Regions from separate parts of the Gordonia aurantiaca genome, predicted to be linked through region 2. Evidence: predicted binding sites of a transcription regulator. Region 2 holds the regulator's gene; the other holds the start of a gene.
What was found. The regulator HspR, encoded in region 2, represses chaperone genes until heat shock. The targets are predictions, from matches to a motif close to ANNTGAGTNNNNNNNACTCANNT.

Region 1 (10,548 bases), on a different contig from region 2:
TGGTGGCGAGGATGGTGTTCTCGCCGACGGCCTCGTCCAGGCGGGCGAAGATGTCGCGCTTGAGCTGCTCGTTCTCGGGTGCCGCCTCGATGACCAGGTCGCGGTCGGCGAGGTCGGCGTAGTCCAGGCTGACACGCAGACGGCCGAGCGCGGCGTCGGCGTCTTCCTGGCTCAGCTTGTTCTTGGAGACGGCGCGGCCGAGGGACTTCTCGATACGCGCACGCGCCGCGTCGGCGAACTCCTGCTTGACCTCGATGACGACGACGTTGCTGCCGGACTTCGCGCACACCTCCGCGATGCCCGCACCCATGGTGCCGCCGCCGATGACGCCGATCTTCTGCACAGTTAAACCTCCGAGTCGAGTTACAGGACAAACGGTAGTACGTCGGTCGGGCTCGGCTCAGGTGAGGTCGGGTGAACGCGCAGGTGAATCCGATGTCAGGTCGTCGAACGGCCTTCGAGGTACGCGATGCGCTCATAAAGGGCGCGAAGGGTGGCCTCCACGTCGTCGAGGAACGCGTCGACCTGGTCCTCGTTGTAACCGCGGCGGCCGATCGGGGGTTTACCGAAGGCGACGTGATGGACGTCGTCAGGAGTCAGCATGGGGTGATCTTCGCACCCGGTGCCCATCGCGCGGGGTGGTTGTCCACAAGGTGTCCGATCACAGTCGGTGGTAGGCGCCCTCGTCGGTCTCGCCGACCTGGCCGTGCCGGATGAGACGGTCGAGGTGGAGTTCGGCGGTGCGGCGCTCGACGGCGTCGACGAAGGGCATCTGGACGTGAGGTCGATAGACCAGGCGGCGGTCGGCGATCTCCTCCAGCGTCCGGGGTCGCTCGAGGAACTCGAGCAGCCGTTCTTCCCGCCGGTGGATGACGGCTTCGTATTCGGCCAGGCGCGAACGGAATTCGCCTACTCCCTCCACGACGCCCTTCTGATGGAAGGTCCCGTACCAGCGGGCCTCGATCTCGCGGACGCGGGCGATGGAGGCGAGATAGTCGTCGACGCTGCTGCCGAGGTCGCCGTACATCGGGCCGAAGGAGGTGAGGTCGATGTCGGCGATGTAGAAGAACCCGGTGGGCTCGACGAGGACCCCGCAGTGCCCGCGCGTGTGACCGGGGAGATGGATAACCGTCGCGGTGATGTCCCCGAGGTCGAAGACGTGGCCGTCCTCGACGTCCTTCGCATCCGGGAAACCGGGCGTGAGCGCGAAGGTGTCGCCGATCATCGCGTCCACGGCGTCGCGCTCGTCGGGTGAGAGCCCGTAGCCGTCGAGCAGGGCCTGGAGGGACCGCACGCCTGCGACGTCCTCCCGATGGGCCCACTTCGTCGCGTGGAAATGGCGGAGACCTGCGATGTGGTCCTCGTGGGCGTGACTGATCATGACCGCGTCGGCACCCACCGGGTCGTGGTCGACCTCGACGGACGGATCGACCACGAGGGTTCCCTCCGATCCGCGGGCGACGACGGTGTTGCCGTAGGGGAACGCGCCGCCGTTTCCGGAGGCGAGGACGGTCACTTCGTCGTAGCGGGTCTCGGTGAAGCTCCGGGCGGTCGTCATCTGGTCTGAGTACCTGCCGTCGGAGGTCGGTGTCAACGGCCTGACGTCCGCACGGGTCTGGCGTGCATCGGCAGACAAGAGGACCATCGGCTCATGGCCCTGTCACTGGAACAAGCCTCGCTCGCGAAGCTCTCCCAGTTGCGGTGGACGCCCATGTACCGGCGGGTGCGGGCGTTCGTCGACGGGCGGGTGATCGTCGATTCGACCGACGCGATCGAGGTGTGGGAACCGCATCGCGTCGTCGGGAGCTATGCGGTTCCGGCTGCGGATGTCGCGGTGCCGCTGGACCACCCCACTCCGGTGAGCCCCGTCGACGATCACCCGCCGATCCTGACGCCGGAGCATCCGTTCTCGATGCACACCGCCGCCGGTTCGAGCTGCGACGTGTCCGCCGGGCCCCGGGTGCTCGCGGGTGCCGCGTTCCGGCCAGACGATCCCGACCTCGCCGGGTACGTCCTGCTGGACTGGAATGCCTTCGACGAGTGGCGTGAGGAGGAGCAGATCGTGATGGGGCATCCCCACGATCCGTTCAAGCGGATCGACTGCCTGCCGACCAGCCGGCACGTGGCCGTGCGGATCGGGGACACACTGCTCGCCGAAAGCGACCGTCCGACACTGCTGTTGGAGACGCACCTCCCGCCACGCCACTACATCCCGCGCGCGGACGTGCGGATGGAGGCGCTGCAGCGGTCCGACACCGTGACCGTGTGCGCCTACAAGGGGCAGGCCACCTACTGGTCGGCGGTCGTCGGGGACGAGATCGTCCCCGACGTGGCCTGGACCTACACCGACCCGTTGACCGAGGCCGAACCCGTGCGCGACCTGATCTGCTTCTACGACGAGCGGGTCGAGGTCACGGTCGGCTGAGCGCGTCGGCGGCCGGGGAAGCCGGTCACGAGAAGACCGGATGCCCGTCTGCGGGGCGCCTCAGCTGTGCGAACGCCGGGATGCGTGCGAGCGTGACGAGCGACGAGAACAGGGCATCGGCCTCGTCGCCGACCGGGATGGCGGACAGGACCGGCCCGAAGAAGTGTCGGCCGTCGATGCCGATGATCGGACTGCCGCCGGTCTCACCGAGCGCGTCCTGGCTGCGTCGATGGTGCTCGCCCAGCGAGCCGTCGAAGGACTCGTCGTCCATCGCAGCGGCCAGTTCCGCGGGGAGCCCGGCGTCGCTCAGCGCCTGCGCGACGACCTCGTGGGTCATGACCGCGCCGTCGTGGTGCAACCGCCGACCGACCGCGTCGTACAGCGGTCCGATCGATCCGTCACCGACTTCGGCAACGGCCGCCATGAAGACCCGGCCGAGACGGCGGGAGCGCTCGATCTGGCGTCTCTGCTTGTCGGACGAGAGTTCTCGGCCCTCGTTCAGCACGGCGAGGCTCATCACGTGCCAGTCGACCCGGACGTCGTTCCTGGCGGCCTGGTCGGTGAGCCAGCGCGACGCGGCCCAGGCGAACGGGCAGACGGGGTCGAAGTAGTAGTCGATCTCGGTCATGACTGCGACAGCTTCTCGATGGCGGCGCGCAGCTTCGCCGCGGCCTCGCGGGCGACCGGTTCGAGATCGGGCTCGCCCGTGACCTGGACCATGAGGTCCGGATTCATCGCCTCGACGAGGGTCCGTGACGGACTTGCGGGATCGGTTCGGACGACGACGTTGCACGGCAGCAGCAATCCGATCATCCGCTGGACGCCCAGTGCGCGATGGGCGAGCGGCGGGTTGCAGGCGCCGAGGATCAGGTAGTCCTCCATCTCCTCGCCGAGCTTGGCCTTCATCGTCGCCTGGACGTCGATCTCGGTGAGGACACCGAAGCCCTGCTCGGCCAGAGCGGCGCGGGTGCGTGCGACGGCTTCGGTGAACGGGATGGACAGAGAGGTGGAGATGGCGAGTGACATGGTGATTCCTTTCGTGTGCATGCGATCTACGTGTCAGTGGCCGAAGCTGATCGAGGGGAGGACGCGTCGGAGCCACGCCGGCGCCCACCAGGCCGCACGCCCGGTGATCCGGAGCAGCGCGGGCAGCAGCGTGAGCCGGATCAGGACGGCGTCGAGGAGAACGGCGACGCCCAGGATGATTCCCATCTCCTTCGGCGGAAGCGGTTCTGCCAGAGCGAAGGTGAAGAACACCGCCACCATGACCGCGGCCGCGGCGAAGATGATGCGTCCGGAATGGGCCATGCCGTCGACCTGCGCGGTCGCGGGGTCGCCCGACCGCTCGAAATGCTCCTTGGCGGTCGCCAGCAGGAAGACGGTGTAGTCCATCGCGATCGCGAAGATCATCGCGAAGAAGAACACCGGACCCCAGCCGTCGAGAAAGCCCTGCGGTGTGAAGCCCAGCAGGTCGGCGAGGTGACCGTCTTGGAAGACGAGCTTCGCGACCCCGAAGGCGGCGGCCGTCGACAACAGGCTGACCACCGTGCCGATCAGGGCGATGAGCGGTGCCTGCAGCGAGACGAGCAACAGGAGGAAGCCCAGCACCAGGATGACCGCGACCACGAGCGGGAAGTAGTCGTTCAGTGCCTGTTGGAGGTCGAGGTTCTCGGCCGGTGCGCCGCCCACCAGAGCCCCGTCCGGCAGGTGTGCGCGCAGATCGCCGACGATCGTCGTCATCCGCTCGTCCGACGGGTCGACAGACGGAAGCGCCTGAAGCAGAACGTGGTCCGACCCATCGGCTGCGGGCATCGGGGGCGTGACCATCTCGATGCCCGGGGTCTTCCCGGCGGCCACGACGATGGCATCCGCCTCGGCGGCGGGGGCGATGATCTGCAGCATGCCCGGCGCGCCCTCGCCCATCTGGGACCGGACGAGTTCGTAGCCCTGGCGAACCGGGGCGTCGGAGGGCACGACGTTGATAGACGGCATCGCGACCTTCAGGCCGAAGACCGGGATCGCCAAGGCGATCAGGACCGCGAGGGACCCGGCCGCCACCGACCAAGGGTGCCGGTGCAGGTACTCGCCCCACCGGGCGAACACCGTCGAACGATGCTGTTGGCGGCGGGCATACGGCAGCGCCAGCGCGTTCACCTTGGCGCCGATCCTGCCCAGTGACGCCGGCAGGAGCGAGAGCGTCGCGGCGAGGACGAACACGACGGCCAGCATGATGCCCACCGCCATCGTGCGCACCGCGGGCGCGGGGACCAACAACACGGCCGAAAGGCTCACGAGCACGGTCAGTCCCGACAGCAACACGGCCTTTCCGGCGGTGTCCATGGTCTGTGCGACCGCCGCCCGCAGGTCGTCGGCGTTCTCCCGGATGGCATCGCGGAAGCGCGACACGATGAACAGCGCGTAGTCGATGCCCAGTGCCAGCGCGAACATCATCGCGAAGTTGATGGCCCACACCGAGATCGGCGTGACCTGGTTGAGCAGGACCAGTCCGCCCGCAGATGCGACGAGGCCCGCGATGGTGAGCAGCAGCGGGAGTCCGGCGGCGACGAGCGACCCGAACGCGAGCACCATGATCGTCAGCGTGACCGGCCAGGAGAACAGTTCGGCCTTGATCATCGCGTCGTGGTTGGCCTTGTTGAAGTCGCTCCACAGCGCGGAGGAGCCGGTCGGGTAGACCTCGACGCCGTCGCCGGCGAGGTCCGTCAGCGCATCCTTGTGCTCATCGACGGCGCGGACCATGTCGTCGGTGTCGGCTGCCGCGCCGATGAGGACGATCCCGGTGTGGCCGTCGGGGCTGATCGACATGCCGGGCTGAGGCGGGACGACCTCGGCGAAACGGTCGTCGGAGGCGACGAGATCGCTGATCCGACGCACGACCTCCTGCACGGCCGGGCTCTGGACGTCGTTGCGGTCGGAGTGGACGACGACCTGGACGGCGGCCGAGGAGTTGCCGCCGAAGTGCTCTTGCGTGAGCTCTCGGACGCGCACCGACTCGGACCCGTCGGCCTGCCAGCCCGCACCGGCGAGCGAGGAGAACACCGTGGGTGCCGCCGCACCCAAGACGAGCAGGAGTAGCACCCAGACGCCGAAGACCCAGCGTGCCCTGCCGACCATCGCCTCTCCCCAGCGGCCGAGGAGTCCGGCCCTGGGGCGGGTCGTCGCACCTGTCTGTTCGTCCGTGGACAGTGCCGATGTCGGCGCCATCGTCGATCCTCTCGTAGACCCAGATATACCCCCGGGGGTATTCATGCTGGCGCCGAACATACCCAGGGGGGTATCTTGTCGTCAAGCGGCAGTGATCGCCCGAAGGCGGGCGTCGCGGCGCAACGACACGAGGAGAGTGCAGATGGCGGCAGGTGACGGGACCCGGGCACCGATCGACGACGAGACGTGCGCCGCAGTGCTGAACCGGTTGAAGCGTGCTCAGGGGCAGCTGGCCGGCGTCATCGCGATGATCGAGGACGGCCGGGGCTGCAAAGACGTCGTGACCCAGCTCGCCGCGGTGTCCCGCGCCCTCGACCGTGCGGGCTTCAAGATCGTCGCCTCCGGGATGCGGCAGTGCATCGAGGCCCGCGACGGCGAGGACGCCCCGCCGCTCACCGAGGAAGAGCTCGAGAGGCTGTTCCTCGCGCTGGCCTGATCCGTCCGGCGCGAAATCCGTTTCAGCGCAGTGAGTACCGGATCGGCAGGTGCTTGAGCCCGCCCACGAAGGTGGTCGCGGCCAACACGGGCGGTCCGGCGAGTTCGATGGACTCCAGTCGCGGGATCAGCTCGCTGAACAGGCTTCTCATCTCCATGCGGGCGAGGGCTGCCCCGAGACAGAAGTGGATGCCGTAACCGAAGGCCAGATGCTGGTTGGGGAACCGGCCGACGTCGAAGGTGTGCGGGTCGTCGAAGACCTCTTCGTCGCGGTTGCCGGAGGTATAGGCGAGATAGACGGATTCGCCTGCGGCGATCGGGACACCGCGCACCTCGGTGTCCTCGGCGGCGGTGCGCATGAACTCCTTGACCGGCGTGGACCAGCGGATCATCTCCTCGACGGCGGTGCCGATGAGTTCGGGGTCCCGGCGGAGGCGGTCGAGCTGGTCGGGATTCTCGACGAGGGCGCGCAGGCCACCGGAGATCGCGTCCTTGGTGGTGTCGTGGCCGGCGGTCGCGACGATGACGTAGTACGACGCGGTGTCGCCGTCGGAGAGCGGCTCGCCGTCGACGCGGCCGTTGGCGATCGCCGAGGCGAGGTCGTCGGTGGGGTTCGCCCGCCGTGACGCGGTCAGCTCGCTGAAGTAGTCGAAGAAGTCGAGGAGCGTGGACATCTGCTCCTCGAGGGTGGTGCCGCGGCGGTACTCCTCGTCGTCGGCGCCGAAGAGTTCCTGGGTGAGCTGGTGCATCCGCGGGAAGTCCTCTTCGGGCAGGCCGAGCAGCGAGAGGATCACATAGAGCTGGAAGTGGACCGCGATGTCCTCGACGAAATCGCATTCGGGGCCGATCTCGGCCATCCGGTCGACGTAGCGCCGGGCCAGCTCGTCGACGCGAACCTCGAGGTCGCGCAATGCCTTCGGGCGGAACCAGTCTTGGCCGATCGCACGCACCTTCTTGTGGTGCGGGTCGTCCATGTGGATCAGGGTGCGCAGCCCGCCGCCTGCTTCGAGCTGGGCCCTCGCCGCGTCGTCGGCTGCCGCCGTGGTCAACACCGGGCGCGGCTCGCTCAGCCACAGGGCGTTGTTGCGCTCGATCTCCATGATGTCGGCGTGCTTGGTTACCGCGTAGAACGGGCGGTACGGCTTCCGGTCGACGTAGGCCGCCGGCTTGTTCGCCCGCAGATACGTCATCGCGGCGTGCAGGCGGGCCTCGTCGGCGTAGGCGGTCGGGTCGGCGAAGACGGCGGCGGCATCGTCCATCGTGCTGGTCACGCGACACGTCCTTCCATCCGGGATCGTGGTTCGAGTGTCCGATACGTGTGGCTGCCGGGACGGTGGATTGGCGAATTCGACGGGCCCCGGGACACCACGTGTCATGGTTTGTCGCCCGTGGGTGGGATCGCCGTGTCGCTCAGCCCCGCCCGGGCGGCAATGCGCGACGAGGGGTCAAGTGGGGGAGCATCCATTCGTAGACCGCGTCGTTGTTCAGCAGGGCCATGTGACCGACGCCGCCGACGTGGAAACCGTCGTCGAGCTCGAATCCGAGATGCTGCTTCCGGCTTCGGCCCCCGCCGCTGCTGGTCATCACCAAACCGTCGCCGACGATGCGGCCGAACGGATGGTCGGGTCGCCGGGTGACCGTCGCCGTCACATAGAGGTGTCGCACCCCCTGCATGAGAGGCGGGTAGTCGACGGCGGGCTGCCAGAAGGCCTCCGGGTCGGTGTCGCGCCAGTGCTCGTCGATGACCGCGCCGCGGAACAGGTCTCGTACCCCGGCGCTGCGGCGACCGAGGAGCGTGGCGATCGGCCGGGTCGTCCGCCACAGGCGCAGGGCGGCCGACGCCCGGTGGACTCCTCGCGCCAACGGCGCTCCGAGGTGAGGGGTGCCGAGGTACACCGTGTGTCGAACGAGCGCGGGCCAGAACGCGTCCTCGGCGACGGCCTGGTGGCACGCGCTGCGGATCACCAGGCCTCCCATCGAATGGCCGATGAGCGTGAGGCCGGTGACGGGGACCGGCCACAAGAGTGTGAGTTCGGTGAGCAGTCGTGCGAGGTCACGACCGTTGTCGCTGATGTGCCGGCCCGTGTTGTAGCGGACCAGGACCTCGGTGCTGCCCAGGTCGTCGGCGAGCCGTGAACCGTAGGTGGGTCGGCCTCCGAGGCTCCACGTGTATTCGGACCCCATCAGTCCGTGCACGAACACCGTCAGGTGCCCGGATGCCGCGGGGAACGCGGTCGCCAGACCATCGGGCGTGATCGGCACGGCAGCGCCGTCGACGCGAACCGAGATGTCCGGGGCCAGCGGCGAACCCTCGGCAGTCAGTTGGTCCCCGATCAACCCGTCGAGAAAGCCGAGGGTCTCGGCGCCTCGCCTGGTCTCGGAGGGGACGGTGTCACTGAATGCCGCCAGCGACTCGGCCAGGTCGCCGGCCACATCGACGGTCGACGCGACTGCCGTGTAGATGGATGTCCTGATGACGTCGTGCGTCTTCTGCGCCGTGCGGACACGTGAGCCCCCGACTGCTCGTAGACCGGCGAAGACGGTATCGGTCACGGACGCGTGGACGGTGGCGATGCCCCCCACCGCCTTGGTCAGCTCCTCGCGGGCCAGGGCGGCGAGCGCCGGTAGTTCGCGATGGGATGCGGGTTCAGGGGGCATCGGTTCAGTGTACGTATGTCCACTGAGTCCTCGGGTGCATTTCCTGCACGGACGCGTGTTCTTGCCAGTGAGATGGTGATCGGCGGTGAACAGTCGTGCGTTTGGTCACGTGCTGCTGGGTGTGGCCGTGAGGTCTTCTCGCGCAAAGGCCTGTCGCGTGGGCGGGCCCGGGTCGGGCTGCCGTCGCGACGGGCCGGAGGCCGCGTGCTCGAGGAAGGGGTTGGAGGGTCCGACGCCGGCTCGGGTTCGGCGCGGGACCGCAGAGCGGTCGTCGGGTGCCGGTGTCGCGCACGTTCCGGCACGCGATCGTGCCGCGTGCCCGCGATCCCGTGCGCGGGCAGGCGCATCGGAGCACCATGAGAGTGATGCAGATCACAAAATAGATAGACCTGAGTGGAATGGACTCAACTTTGGTGGCGTTACATCTGCCGAATGGCTCATACTTGAGCCTGTTGGACTAAAGAGAAAGGTGCACGCTAGTGGACAGCTTCACCCCCACCACGAAGACGCAGCAGGCACTCAGCGCTGCTGTGCAGGCGGCGGCCGGCGCTGGCAACCCTGACGTGCGGCCCGCCCACATCCTCGTGGCATTGCTCGATCAGTCCGACGGCATTGCGTCCCCGCTGCTCAAGGCGGTGGGCGTCGACCCGTCGAACGTTCGCGCACAGGCACAGGCGCTGGTCGACCGCATGCCGACGGTTGCCCAGGCCAGCTCGACCCCTCAGCTTTCCCGCGAGTCGATCGCGGCGATCACCGCTGCCCAGCAGCTGGCGGTCGAACTCGGTGACGAGTACGTCTCGACCGAGCACGTCATGGTCGGTCTGGCGACCGGCGATTCCGACGTCGCCAAGCTCCTGCACAACGCAGGTGCCACCCCGCAGGCGCTGCGGGAGGCGTTCGTCGCCGTTCGAGGCACCCGGAAGGTGACCTCGGAGGACCCGGAGTCGACCTACCAGGCGCTCGAGAAGTACTCGACCGACCTCACCAAGGCCGCACGAGAAGGCAAGCTCGACCCGGTCATCGGTCGCGACACCGAGATTCGTCGCGTCGTGCAGGTGCTCAGCCGCCGGACCAAGAACAACCCGGTCCTCATCGGCGAGCCCGGCGTCGGCAAGACGGCGATCGTCGAGGGCCTGGCCCAGCGCATCGTCGCCGGCGACGTGCCGGAATCGTTGCGCGACAAGACCGTCATCTCCCTCGACATGGGTTCGATGGTCGCCGGTGCGAAGTACCGCGGTGAATTCGAGGAACGCCTCAAGGCGGTGCTCGACGAGATCAAGGCCTCCGAAGGCCAGATCATCACGTTCATCGACGAGCTGCACACCATCGTCGGCGCCGGTGCCACCGGTGACTCGGCGATGGACGCGGGCAACATGATCAAGCCGATGCTGGCCCGCGGCGAGCTGCGGCTGGTCGGCGCCACCACGCTCGAGGAGTACCGCAAGTACATCGAGAAGGACGCCGCACTCGAGCGTCGCTTCCAGCAGGTGTACGTCGGCGAGCCGTCGGTCGAGGACGCCATCGGCATCCTCCGCGGCCTCAAGGACCGGTACGAGGTGCACCACGGCGTGCGCATCACCGACTCCGCATTGGTCGCCGCCGCAACGCTTTCCGATCGCTACATCACCTCCCGGTTCCTGCCGGACAAGGCCATCGACCTCGTCGACGAGGCCGCGTCGCGGCTCCGGATGGAGATCGACTCGCGCCCCGTCGAGATCGACGAGGTCGAGCGTGTTGTCCGCCGGCTCGAGGTCGAGGAACTCGCCCTGGAGAAGGAGACCGACGAGGCGTCGAAGGAGCGGCTGGAG
Region 2 (10,548 bases):
ACCGTGACCAACAACCATGCCTGACGAACCGCGTCGCGCCACGGGAACCGCAGCGTGACGAGGTCGGTCACGAGGTACACGAAGCCGCTCATTCCGATCTGAACGGCGCGACCGAACGTGGCCAGCGAGGCAAGGCCGCGCGCGACCGCACGGCCGGCGAGGTGCCGTCCGCGGGCCGCCCATCGTCCCGGGATCGCGGTCACCGGCCGCGCCGTCACCATTTGGCCTTCTCCTCGATCCCGAGGGCGGTGTGCAGGAAGCCGGCGATGTTCTCGATCGCCCGACGGCCTTCCGGGACCAGGTCGGCGGCAGCCTGGAAGACGTGGAACTGCCCCTCCCACACCTCGAGCTCCACGTCGACACCGGCCTCCGCCAGCGCGTTTGCCATCAACTCTGCGTCATGGTGGAGTATCTCGCCCGAACCCACCTGGATCAGCGCGGGCGGAAAACCGGCAAGCACGAGTTGATGCGCCGAACCCACCGGCGGCAGTGCGTTGTTCGTCTTGCCCACCCGACGTCGTGAGCGTATCTCGGCCCGTCGGGTCACCCGCAGCATCGCGGACACGGCGTCGGGCGTGAACAACGGGTCAGCAGAGCCCGGGGTGAGCGGCCGGTCGTCGCCGACGTCGACCAACGGCGACTGTCCGACCACTGCGCCCGGCGTGCCGAGCCCGAGTTCGGAAACCCGCGCCGCGACGTGGAAGGCGAAATAGCCTCCGGCGGAATCCCCCACGATGGCGATCCGGTCGGGCGCGTAGCCCAGGTCCAGCAACCAGCGGTACCCGTCCACACAGTCCGAGAGTGCCTCGGCAACCGAATACCGCGGTGCGCGACGGTAGTCGACCGCCAGCGCGGTCATGTGCGATTCGCGCACAAGTCGTGACACCAGCCGACGATGGGTCCGGATGCCGCCGAGGATGAAGGCGCCACCGTGGATGTAGAGGATGGCGCCGTCCGGGTCGGCCACCGTCCGCGGCGTCGAGTACTCCGCCCCGCAGTGCGCGAGTCGTACGCGGCGACGGGCAACGCCCGGTAGCGGCGGCAGCAGCGCGGCGAGATCGTCGAGCAGCCGGTACGGCCAGGGCAGATGCGGAACTCGGGACCACACGACGATCACGGTTCGCACGAAGATCCGGATGAACACTGCGATCATCCGGGAGCGCAGGCCGGGTGGACCGAAAGTCCGGCGGCGCACCATCCCCGGGGCGCCGACGGGCACCGGGACGGCCGCCGCGTCGGCCGCTGTGCGTGGCGCGCTCATCCTGCCACCTTCTCGACCGACCCCCGCGTGAGGCCCCGCTGCAGGAAGAAGCCGAGGAACGGCCGGAGGAACGGTGCGGCCCACCGCAACGGCAGGAACCCGATGAAGCGCGGTGTGCCTGCGATCGTCCAGCTGACATCGACCAGATCGTCGCCGATCTCGTCGATCGTGTAGCGCTCGCCAAAGCTCTCCAGGACCATCGGGATGGAGACCCCGGTTCCGGTGAGGACCAGGATGCGGCCCGGCTCGGCACGGACGATGCGCTCGCCGAGCGCGGCGACCAGCGTGTCGATGCGCCGGCCCTCCCCGACCTGCACGGGGCCGACCTGGCCGCGTGCCCGGATGGGTGTGGACCCCGCCACGAACGGGATGGACTCGAGGTGCCGGCCGTCGGCCAAGGCGATGAAAGCGTCCTCCGGCGCGGTCCGGACGCGGGCCGTCGCGGTCACCGCGAACCGTGCCGTGCTGTCGAAGTAATCGGGGATGTCCCGGGCCGAGAGCTCGGCGGTCCGAGATCGATGGTGGGCATTTTCCCCTCGCGCGAGGATCCGCAGCACGAGGAGGCCCACGAGTCCCCCCCACACCGCGACGATCGCGACGACGACGATCGCGACGACCATGTAGATCACCCCTCTGGTTCTGCTGAATCTCACGACTTGACCTCGGCTCGTGTGGAAGTGCGGCGCCGAGGTCGCCGACCGGATGTCGGCGTCGGCACGACACCGTGGAGACGGTCACGCGTACCCCACCTGAAGCTCCCCCGTGGGGTACGCGTGATCCCCCTCATCCCGGGGTCCGAACGAACTCGTCCGGACCATCACCGGGTAGTGCAATATTAGCCGACTGACATGTCACCCCGCTTGGTTTTCGAGTGCATGCTCGAGATTGTCTGCAACGTGACGTCAGCCGCCGTCGGACGCGGCGACTGGCGCGAGCCCCCGCCGACGCCGTGCAGGAACCCGGTCGACGGTCCGGAATTCGAAGTCGCTCATCGGAATACGCTTGCTCGCCCGCGTGGATTGGTACGCCGTGGTGGGCCGGAGGAATCCGAAGTCACCGTGTTTGTCGATGTAGTAAGAGTTCGCGTTCAGACAAGCCTTGCCGTGCATGAGTGTGTGCTTGCCGCGCTCGGAGATGAACTCGAAGAACCGATCGTTCGCCTCCTCGGTGACCGCCACCGACGTCGCTCCCCTGCGGTCGGCCTCGGTGATCACCGTGGTGACGATCCGCATGGCGTTCTCGACCATCACGTGCCAACTGCTGCCGCTCCAGGCGAACGGCCCGAAGACCATGAAGTGGTTGGGCAGTTGCGGCATGCAGACGCCCTCGTATGCCTTGGCACGGTCGTTCTCGTAGAAGTCGGCGAGATCGAAGCCCTCACGCCCCCGCAGCGGCCGGCGCCGGTATGGCTCCGGGCTCTGCGACATCTCGAATCCGGTGGCGAGCACCAGCACATCAATGGGGTGCTCGACTCCGTCGGCGGTTCGGATTCCGGCGGGCGTGACACGTTCGATGGGTTCGGTGACGAGATCGACGTCCTCCCGGGTGAACGTGCGGTAGTAGACGTTGGACACGCTCGGCCGCTTGCATCCGAACCCATAGGTGGGCGTTAGCTTCTTCCGTAGTTCCCGGTCACGAACCTGAGTGAAGAGGAACAAGCGGCATGCCCAGTTCGGGACGAGCGTGAGGGGCGCGATCTGTTTGCCATACACCGTGATGCCGACGAGGCCGACCTCGACGAGCACCGCGACGATCCCGCGGATCACGCTCTGCAGGAACGGCAATCGACGGAACGCGAACCGCGCCACGCGCGGGATCGGGAAGTCGGGTTTCGCGAACACCCAGATCGCCCGGCGCTGGAACACCTCGAGATGTCCGGCCTGTTCGGCCAGTTTCGGGACAAGCTGTACCGATGTCGCCCCGGTGCCGATCACCGCGGCCCTCTTGCCGGTGAAGTCGTAGTCGTGGTCCCACCGCTGGGATTGGATGATGGTGCCCTCGAAGTCGTCGAGTCCCGGTATGTCGGGTCTGCGAGGTTCCACGAAGGCTCCGATCGCAGAGACGACGTACTGAGCGGTCAGCGTGCGGCCGTCGGCCAGCGACACCTCCCAGCGCTGTCCGTCCTCGTCCCACTGGCGACAGACCACGTCGTGCCCGAGCCGGAGGTGGTCGTCGAGGCCGTAGCGCTCGACGAGGCCGTCGATGTAGGCGCGGACCTCGGCCCCTTTCGGGAAGGTCCTGGTCCAGTCGGGGTTCTTGGCGAAGGAGAACTGGTAGACGATTCCGGGAACGTCGACCGCAACGTCCGGATAGGTGTTCGCATACCAGGTTCCACCGACCCCCTCGGATCGCTCCAGGATGACGAAGTCGTCGATGCGTGCCCGTTTGAGCGCGATGGCCATCCCGACCCCGCCGAAGCCGGCGCCGATGATGATGACCTTGTGGTCGAAGTACGGTTCCGGCTCGTGCCTTCTGGTCCGTGCTCGTGGCATGGGAATCGTTCCTTCCTCAGCCGGCGACTTGCCGGGCGATCCGGTCGTCATACTCGGCCCGGGCCGCGCGGTCGTAGGGTTCCAGAGTGCGATCGGCGCCGGTCAACCGGCGCCCGAGAAGCCAGATCGGCTCGGGCACGACGTGCTGAAGCCGCAGGAGGGGAACGATGCCGCGCGGTGCGCCGACCACCGGGGGGCGTCGGTCCAGACTCTCGAGGGCACGCCGGGCCACCGATTCGGGCGTGACGATCCCCCACTGTTCCCACCGTTTCATCGGAATACCGTCGATGAGCTGGGTTCTCACCGCCGACGGCATCACGACGGTCAACGTCACTCCGGTCCCGTTCAACTCTTCGCGTGCGCTGCGGGCGAAGCCGGTCGCGGCGTGTTTGCTCGCGACGTAGGTCGCCAGTCCCGGCGAGTGGATGGCGCCGGCCGCCGAGGTGATGTTGATGAAATGCCCTCGGCCACGGTCGATCATGCGCGGGGCCAGAATCTTGAAAGAATGGTAGTGGGCCCAGAAGTTCACGCGCAGCGTCGCTTCCGCGACACTGGTCTGCTCGGCGAGCAAGGGACCGACCGGCATGATCCCGGCGTTGTTCACCACGATGTCGACCGGCCCGATGGTCGATTCGACCAGTTCCACCAGATCCTCGAACGCCGACCGGTCACCGACATCGAGGGCGAGGCCCGTCGCCCGCGGTCCCAGGCGCTGCGCGGCGGAATATGCGTCCGCCCCGTCGAGGTCGGCGATCACCACCTGCGCCCCGGCGTCGAAGAGACGTTGCGCCACCGCGAACCCGATGCCGCGCGCTCCTCCGGTCACGAGTGCCACGGCACCGCTGGTCGGAAAGGGACGGAACATCATTCAGATCACCGCTTTCGAGGTCGGGGACGATTCGTCGTCGGAGACCCGCGCGTGCGCCACGGACCCCGCCTTGGTGAACCGATAGGCGTCGAGGTCCACGTCGCGGCTGTCGGATCGCGCGCGGAACAGGCTCGTGGGCCGGATATACGGCGTGTCGCCGGCGGAGTTCACGTAGTAGGTCCGCAGGCCCGCGTTGACGGTGTTGAAGTAGTAATCGATGTTCTCGCCGTTGCGTTCGATCATGTCGCGGTATCGGCGATGGGCGTCCTCGGTGACCTCCACGACCTGAGCATCCTGGCGCAATGCAGCCGAGATGACGTTGACCGCGTGCCCGGAGGTGATCTCGACGAGTTCGTGCCAGCCGGTGCCGATCCAGGAGTACGGCCCGACGAGCATCCACCGGTTCGGCAGGAATGGAACCGAAACCGATTGGTACGCCTGTAGTCCCGCAGTGTTGTAGAACCGACCGAGATCGAATCCGTCGCGGCCGACGACCGCACCCTCGACGTAACTCTCGGGATCGGAGAAGAGGTGGTAGCCGGTGGCGAGCACGATCGCGTCGCACGGGTGGTGCACGCCGTCGCCGGTGAGGATTCCGTCCGGTGCGATCCGCGCGATCCGCTCGGTCACGAGGGCGACGTTGTCCCTGTTGAATGCCTGCAGGAACTCGTTCGACAGTGTCGGTCGCTTGCCGAGTAGACCGTATCCGGGCATGAGGGCCTGCCGCGTCCGTGCGTCGTCGACGACCCGACGCAAGTAGAACCGGTAGAACAATCGGGCGGTCCGGTCGAACCACGGCGCAGCGAGGCGGAACAGGGGCCGCGGCGTCTGATAGAGAATGCGCAGTCCGATCTCGACGACGATGTTGGCGATGGCCGACAGCACCGACTGGACACCGGGTAGACCGAAGATCGTCCGCAGCACCGGCCCGATCGCGAAATCAGGTTTCGGCAGCGCCCACACGGGAGTGCGCTGGTACACCTCGAGCGCGGCCACCTCGGGCGCGATCGACGGGGTGATCTGCACCGACGACGCACCCGTCCCGATCACCGCGATCCGCTTGCCGGCGAGGTCGTAGTCATGGTCCCACGCGTTGGGCCGGAGGATCTTTCCGTCGAAGTCGTCCAGCCCGGGAATCCCGGGGTCGTCCTTGGCCTTGATGTAGGCACCGATCGCGGAGATGACGAACCGCGCGGTCATGATCGTGCCGTTACCGAGATGTAGTTCCCACCAGCCGTTCTCGTCATCCCATCGCTCGGCGAGGACCTTGGTGTCCCACCGGGCGTGGTCGTAGAGACCGAGGCTGCGGGCCACTCCCCGGTGATAGTCGAGGACCTCGCGACCTTTCGGGAACATCCGCGACCACTTGGGATTCCGTGCGAACGAGTACTGATATGTGAAGCCCGGGACATCCACCCCCAGCCCGGGATAGTGGTTGTCGCGCCAGCTGCCCCCGAAATCCAGGGCCTGCTCGAGGATCACGAAGTCCTCGATCCCGCGCTTCTTGAGTAGTGCGGCGGCGCAGATGCCGCCAGGGCCGCCCCCGATGATGGCGACGAGTGTGTCCGGTGTCATGATCAACCCTCCCGCCACACAGACTGACATGTCATTCAGATAATGTCAACGGGCTGCCCCTGCGGCGTCTTCGGAAAAGAAACCGCCCTGACCGGGCGCTTCCGGTCAGGGCGGCGGGTTCAGCGGTCCGGCCGACGGCGACGCCAGAGCGCGATCTCCTCCCCCATCGGAGTCGCCGGCCCGGAGATCCCGAGGGTCTCCCGGGCGATGTCGGACCAGGGCGCGGTCGCGTTCAGCCTGCCGAGCAGGGACAACACGGCGAGTTCGTTGCGCCGCCCGAGCGCGTGCGCCTCGACGATGGCCTGGGCGCCGAACGTACCGATGTGGCCGCCCTGTGGGAGCAGCGCGGCGCTCACCGCGGCGGCGGCGACCTGCGGGGTGATGGTCAGGATTCCCGACTCGAGGTGCCAGCCCGCGACGTCGCGGATGTAGGCGGTCAGCTCGTCCGGGCCCATGGCCTTGTCGTTCACGACGAATCCGGCCTCGCGGACCAGGTCGTACACCTCCCGGTGTCGTCCGCCGAGGAGCCCCTCCAGCGCGCGCCGTTCGAGGGCGTGCTCGTCGGGAGACAGCGTCACACATGACCCGAAGTCCACGAAACAGACCGTGCCACCGGGATTCACGAGGATGTTCCCGGGATGCGGGTCCGCACAGAAGTGCCCCACTCGGTACATCTCCCCGCAGTAGAAGCGGTAGATGGCCTCCCCGATCCGGTCCCGCTCCGGCGCGGGCAGAGCGGCTGCATCGTCGAGAGTCATCCCGTCGAAGAACTCCGTCACCAGCATGTCCCCGGTGCACAACTCCTCGACCGGAGAGGGTATTCGGATCACCGGGTGGCCGTCGAAGCGGTCTGAGAAGATCCGCTGGTTGCGACACTCCGCCTCGAAGTCGAGTTCGGTCGAGATCTGGCGCGCCACCTCGTCGACGATCGCCTCGGAGTTCACTGCCGGCAGATGGCGTCGGACCGCGCGGACCAGCAACCGCAGGTTCTGTAGATCGGCGCGGACCATACGATCGACGTTGGGGTACTTGACCTTCACCGCGACCGACCTTCCGTCGCGGAGGCGTGCCCGGTACACCTGCCCGATGGATGCTGTCGACACCGGCCCGGCGACGTCGGTCAGGTCGGCCACGTGCGGGCCGAGTTCGTCGGAGATGCGTTGCTGCATCGACGAGTCGGTCCATCGCGGGGCGGTGGCGAAGACGCGTTCCATCCGCCGGCTGAATTCGGCCCTGGTCTCCTCGTCGGCGATGCCGAGGTCGAGGACGGCCATTATCTGACCGAGTTTCTGTGCGGCACCGCGCATCCCGACTGCGACCGTGGCGATATCGTCGGCAAGGCGCAGGATGGTCCGCTCCCGCGCCCTGGCCTCCTGTTCGGGGCCGCGGAACCGGGAGGTCGCGGCCACGGCCGCCGAACGGGCGGCATGTCGTGCGGCCACCGCGCCCACGCGGCCGCCGCGGCGGAGCCGCTCCACCGGCAGTGCCGACGACCCTTCTGCGGATGACGTGCTGTCTTCGCCCATCGAACACCCCCTGCGACGATCAGCGGGCCCAGTGTGGCACGGTCCTGCCGGTGATCGCACCGAAACGGCGAATCGTCGCCGATCCGGCAGGTGCTCGAAGGAGCGTGTCCGCTCAGTCGGTGCGCCGCTTGTGCCGCGGCTGCCACACGACCAGGGCGTTGGTCCGCGGCACCGGCACGAGCTCGCCACCGCGGCGACCCTGGGCGGCGGCGACCTCTTCGGTGAGCTCCCGGACGCGCTGTTGCAGCGCCTCGACCTGGTTGGTCAGTTCGATGATCCGTTTGATGCCCGCCAGGTTGACGCCCTCTTCCTGCGAGAGACGCTGGATCTCTCGCAGGAGTTCGACGTCGCGGTTCGAGTACCGGCGTCCGCCGCCACTCGTCCGCTGCGGGGTCACCAGACCCAACCGGTCGTAGGTTCGCAGGGTCTGCGCGTGCATGCCGGCGAGCTCGGCGGCGACCGAGATCATGAAGGTCGCGCCGTCGTCGAACTTCTTCCCACCGGCCATCACTCATCGCCCCCAGTTCGCCCGCGGATCGAATCCGCTTGCGCGCTCGGCCTTGTCGTAGGCGCGCATGGCCTCGATCGCCGCCTCGTCGAGCTTGTCCGGCACGGCCACCTTCAGGGTGACCAACAGGTCGCCGGCGCCGCCCGAACGCTTCGGCACGCCGCGGCCGCGCACCCGCAGGGTGCGGCCGTCGCTGGTGTTCGGCGGGATCCTCACGCCCACCGAGCCCTCGAGCGTCGGCACCGAGACCGTCGCTCCGAGAACCAGTTCGGAGAACCGCACGGGCAGCGTCACACGCAGGTCGTTGCCGCTGCGGGTGAAGTACTTGTGCGGGGTCACGTGGACGACCACATACAGGTCGCCCGACGGTGCGCCGCGTCGACCGGCCTCGCCCTGTCCGGCGAGCCGGATGCGTTGTCCGTCTTCCACCCCGGCCGGGATCCGCATGTTGATGGTGCGGGCACGAACCTTCACGCCGGTGCCGCTGCAGTCGGTGCACGGGTCGTCGATGCGCGAGCCGGTGCCCTGGCAGTCCTGGCAGGGTTCGCTGAACCCGAAGGCACCCTGGTTCCGGCTGACGAAACCGGAGCCGTTGCAGTTGGGGCAGACGCGCGGACTGGTCCCGGGCTTGGCGCCAGAGCCGTGGCACGTCGTGCACGGGGACGGGCTCGTGACCCGCAGCGGGACGGTCGTGCCGAGCGCCGCGTCCTTGAACGACAGCGTCGTCTCGGTCTCGAGGTCCTTGCCGCGCCGCGGACGGCTCGCCGTCGACGTACGCTGTGTTCCGCCGCCACGGTTGAAGAGTCCTTCGAAGAGATCGCCGAAACCGCCGCCGGTCGCGCCGCCGAACAGGTCACCGAGATCGAAGTCGGCCCCACCCGTCGTCGTGTAGGTCGTACCGCCACCGCCACCGAATCCACCTGGGAATCCGTTGCCGCCACGGAATCGTCCGCCGGCGAACATCGCCCGCGTCTCGTCGTACTCCTTGCGCTTGACGGGATCGCTCAGCACGCTGTGGGCTTCGGACACCCGCTTGAAGCGCTCCTCGGCCTCCGGGTCCCCGGGATTGGCATCCGGGTGCAGCTCGCGTGCGAGCTTGCGATAGGCCTTCTTGATCTCTTCAGCCGAAGCGTCAGAAGCAACGCCCAGGTCCTTGTAGAAGTCGTGTTCCAACCACTCTCGTTGGGGAGCCACCAGACGTCACCTCCTTCAAGTCTTCTGTTGTCTGGATTGATGATTCAGTTGTCGTTCGCTGTTCGCGAGCGGAGCGAGCCACGAAGGGAGATCCCTTCGTGGCTCGCCCCTCGGGACCGGGCGTCGGGTGCTCTATTCTGCACCGGCCTGCTCGTCGGCACCTGCTGTGTCCGCGGGCTTCTCGGCCCCGGGTTCGGGGTCGGTGACCGTCACCATCGCGGTACGGATCACCTTCTCACCCAGCCGGTAACCGCAGCGGTAGACCTGCCCGATGACCGGGTGCGCGCCGGTGCCGTCGTGCTGCACCGCCTCATGGAGTTCGGGGTTGAACTCCTCGCCGGGAGCACCGAAGGGCGCGAGGCCTTCGCCGGTCAGCACCGCGATGAGCTTGTCGGCGAACATCTTCAGCGGTCCGCTCTCGAGGTCGCCGTGCTCGCGGGCACGGTCGAGGTCGTCGAGGATCGGGAGGAGCTTGTCGATCAGGATCTGCTTGCCGTAGGCGATCGATCCCTGCTTCTCCTCCGCCGCGCGGCGTCGGAAGTTGGCGAACTGCGCGCGTTCCCGCTGCAGATCCGCCGTCAGCTCCGCGACGCGGGCGTCCGCGTCCACGGCCGCCGGTGCGGACTCAGCCTGCTCCGGAGCACCGTCTGCCGATGCCTTGTCCTGCGATTCGTCGGTCTTGTCGACGACGGGTTCGGCCTCGGCCGGGCCGGGCCCGGCGGCCGAATCCTCGCGCACCTGGCCCGTTTCCGGGTCGATGCGACGACGATCGGTCACCGTGACCGGCTCCTGATCGCCGGACCCGTTCGTCGAATCGGGTCCTGCGGTCACTTGTTCTCCTTCGCGTCCTCGTCGACGACCTCCGCGTCGACGACATCGGACTCGCCGGCGTCGCCCGACGGGGCCTCACCGTTGGGGGACTCCGCAGCGGCGTTGGCGTAGATCGCCTGGCCGAGTGCCTGCGATTCCTCCGACAGCTTCTCGATCGCCGAGCGGATCGCGGCGGTGTCGGTACCCTTCAGGGCTTCCTTCGCGCCCTCGACGGCCTTCTCGACCTTCTCCTTGACGTCGGCCGGGACCTTGTCCTCGTTGTCCTTGAGGAACTTCTCGGTCGTGTGGACCAG

Region 1: a site for HspR is predicted at 9,128-9,150, ahead of clpB (ATP-dependent chaperone ClpB). Genes of this name have one in related genera too.

Annotation. Positions count from the first base shown of each region.
Region 1 is NZ_JBDUUF010000003.1:367,977-378,524, reverse strand. It holds gene ABFT43_RS09125 (3-hydroxybutyryl-CoA dehydrogenase) at 1-343, opposite strand, end outside; partial or broken gene ABFT43_RS09120 (DivIVA domain-containing protein) at 451-603, opposite strand; gene ABFT43_RS09115 (MBL fold metallo-hydrolase) at 662-1,558, opposite strand; gene ABFT43_RS09110 (DUF427 domain-containing protein) at 1,652-2,425, shown strand; gene ABFT43_RS09105 (mycothiol-dependent nitroreductase Rv2466c family protein) at 2,451-3,053, opposite strand; gene ABFT43_RS09100 (DUF302 domain-containing protein) at 3,050-3,451, opposite strand; gene ABFT43_RS09095 (MMPL family transporter) at 3,485-5,647, opposite strand; gene ABFT43_RS09090 (metal-sensitive transcriptional regulator) at 5,790-6,083, shown strand; gene ABFT43_RS09085 (cytochrome P450) at 6,106-7,341, opposite strand; gene ABFT43_RS09080 (esterase/lipase family protein) at 7,493-8,740, opposite strand; gene clpB (ATP-dependent chaperone ClpB) at 9,220-10,548, shown strand, end outside.
Region 2 is NZ_JBDUUF010000009.1:127,537-138,084, reverse strand. It holds gene ABFT43_RS17685 (MlaE family ABC transporter permease) at 1-221, opposite strand, end outside; gene ABFT43_RS17680 (alpha/beta hydrolase) at 215-1,261, opposite strand; gene ABFT43_RS17675 (SRPBCC family protein) at 1,258-1,914, opposite strand; gene ABFT43_RS17670 (flavin-containing monooxygenase) at 2,164-3,753, opposite strand; gene ABFT43_RS17665 (SDR family NAD(P)-dependent oxidoreductase) at 3,770-4,621, opposite strand; gene ABFT43_RS17660 (flavin-containing monooxygenase) at 4,622-6,196, opposite strand; gene ABFT43_RS17655 (ABC1 kinase family protein) at 6,316-7,722, opposite strand; gene ABFT43_RS17650 (heat shock protein transcriptional repressor HspR) at 7,835-8,230, opposite strand; gene dnaJ (molecular chaperone DnaJ) at 8,234-9,424, opposite strand; gene grpE (nucleotide exchange factor GrpE) at 9,557-10,255, opposite strand; gene dnaK (molecular chaperone DnaK) at 10,252-10,548, opposite strand, start outside.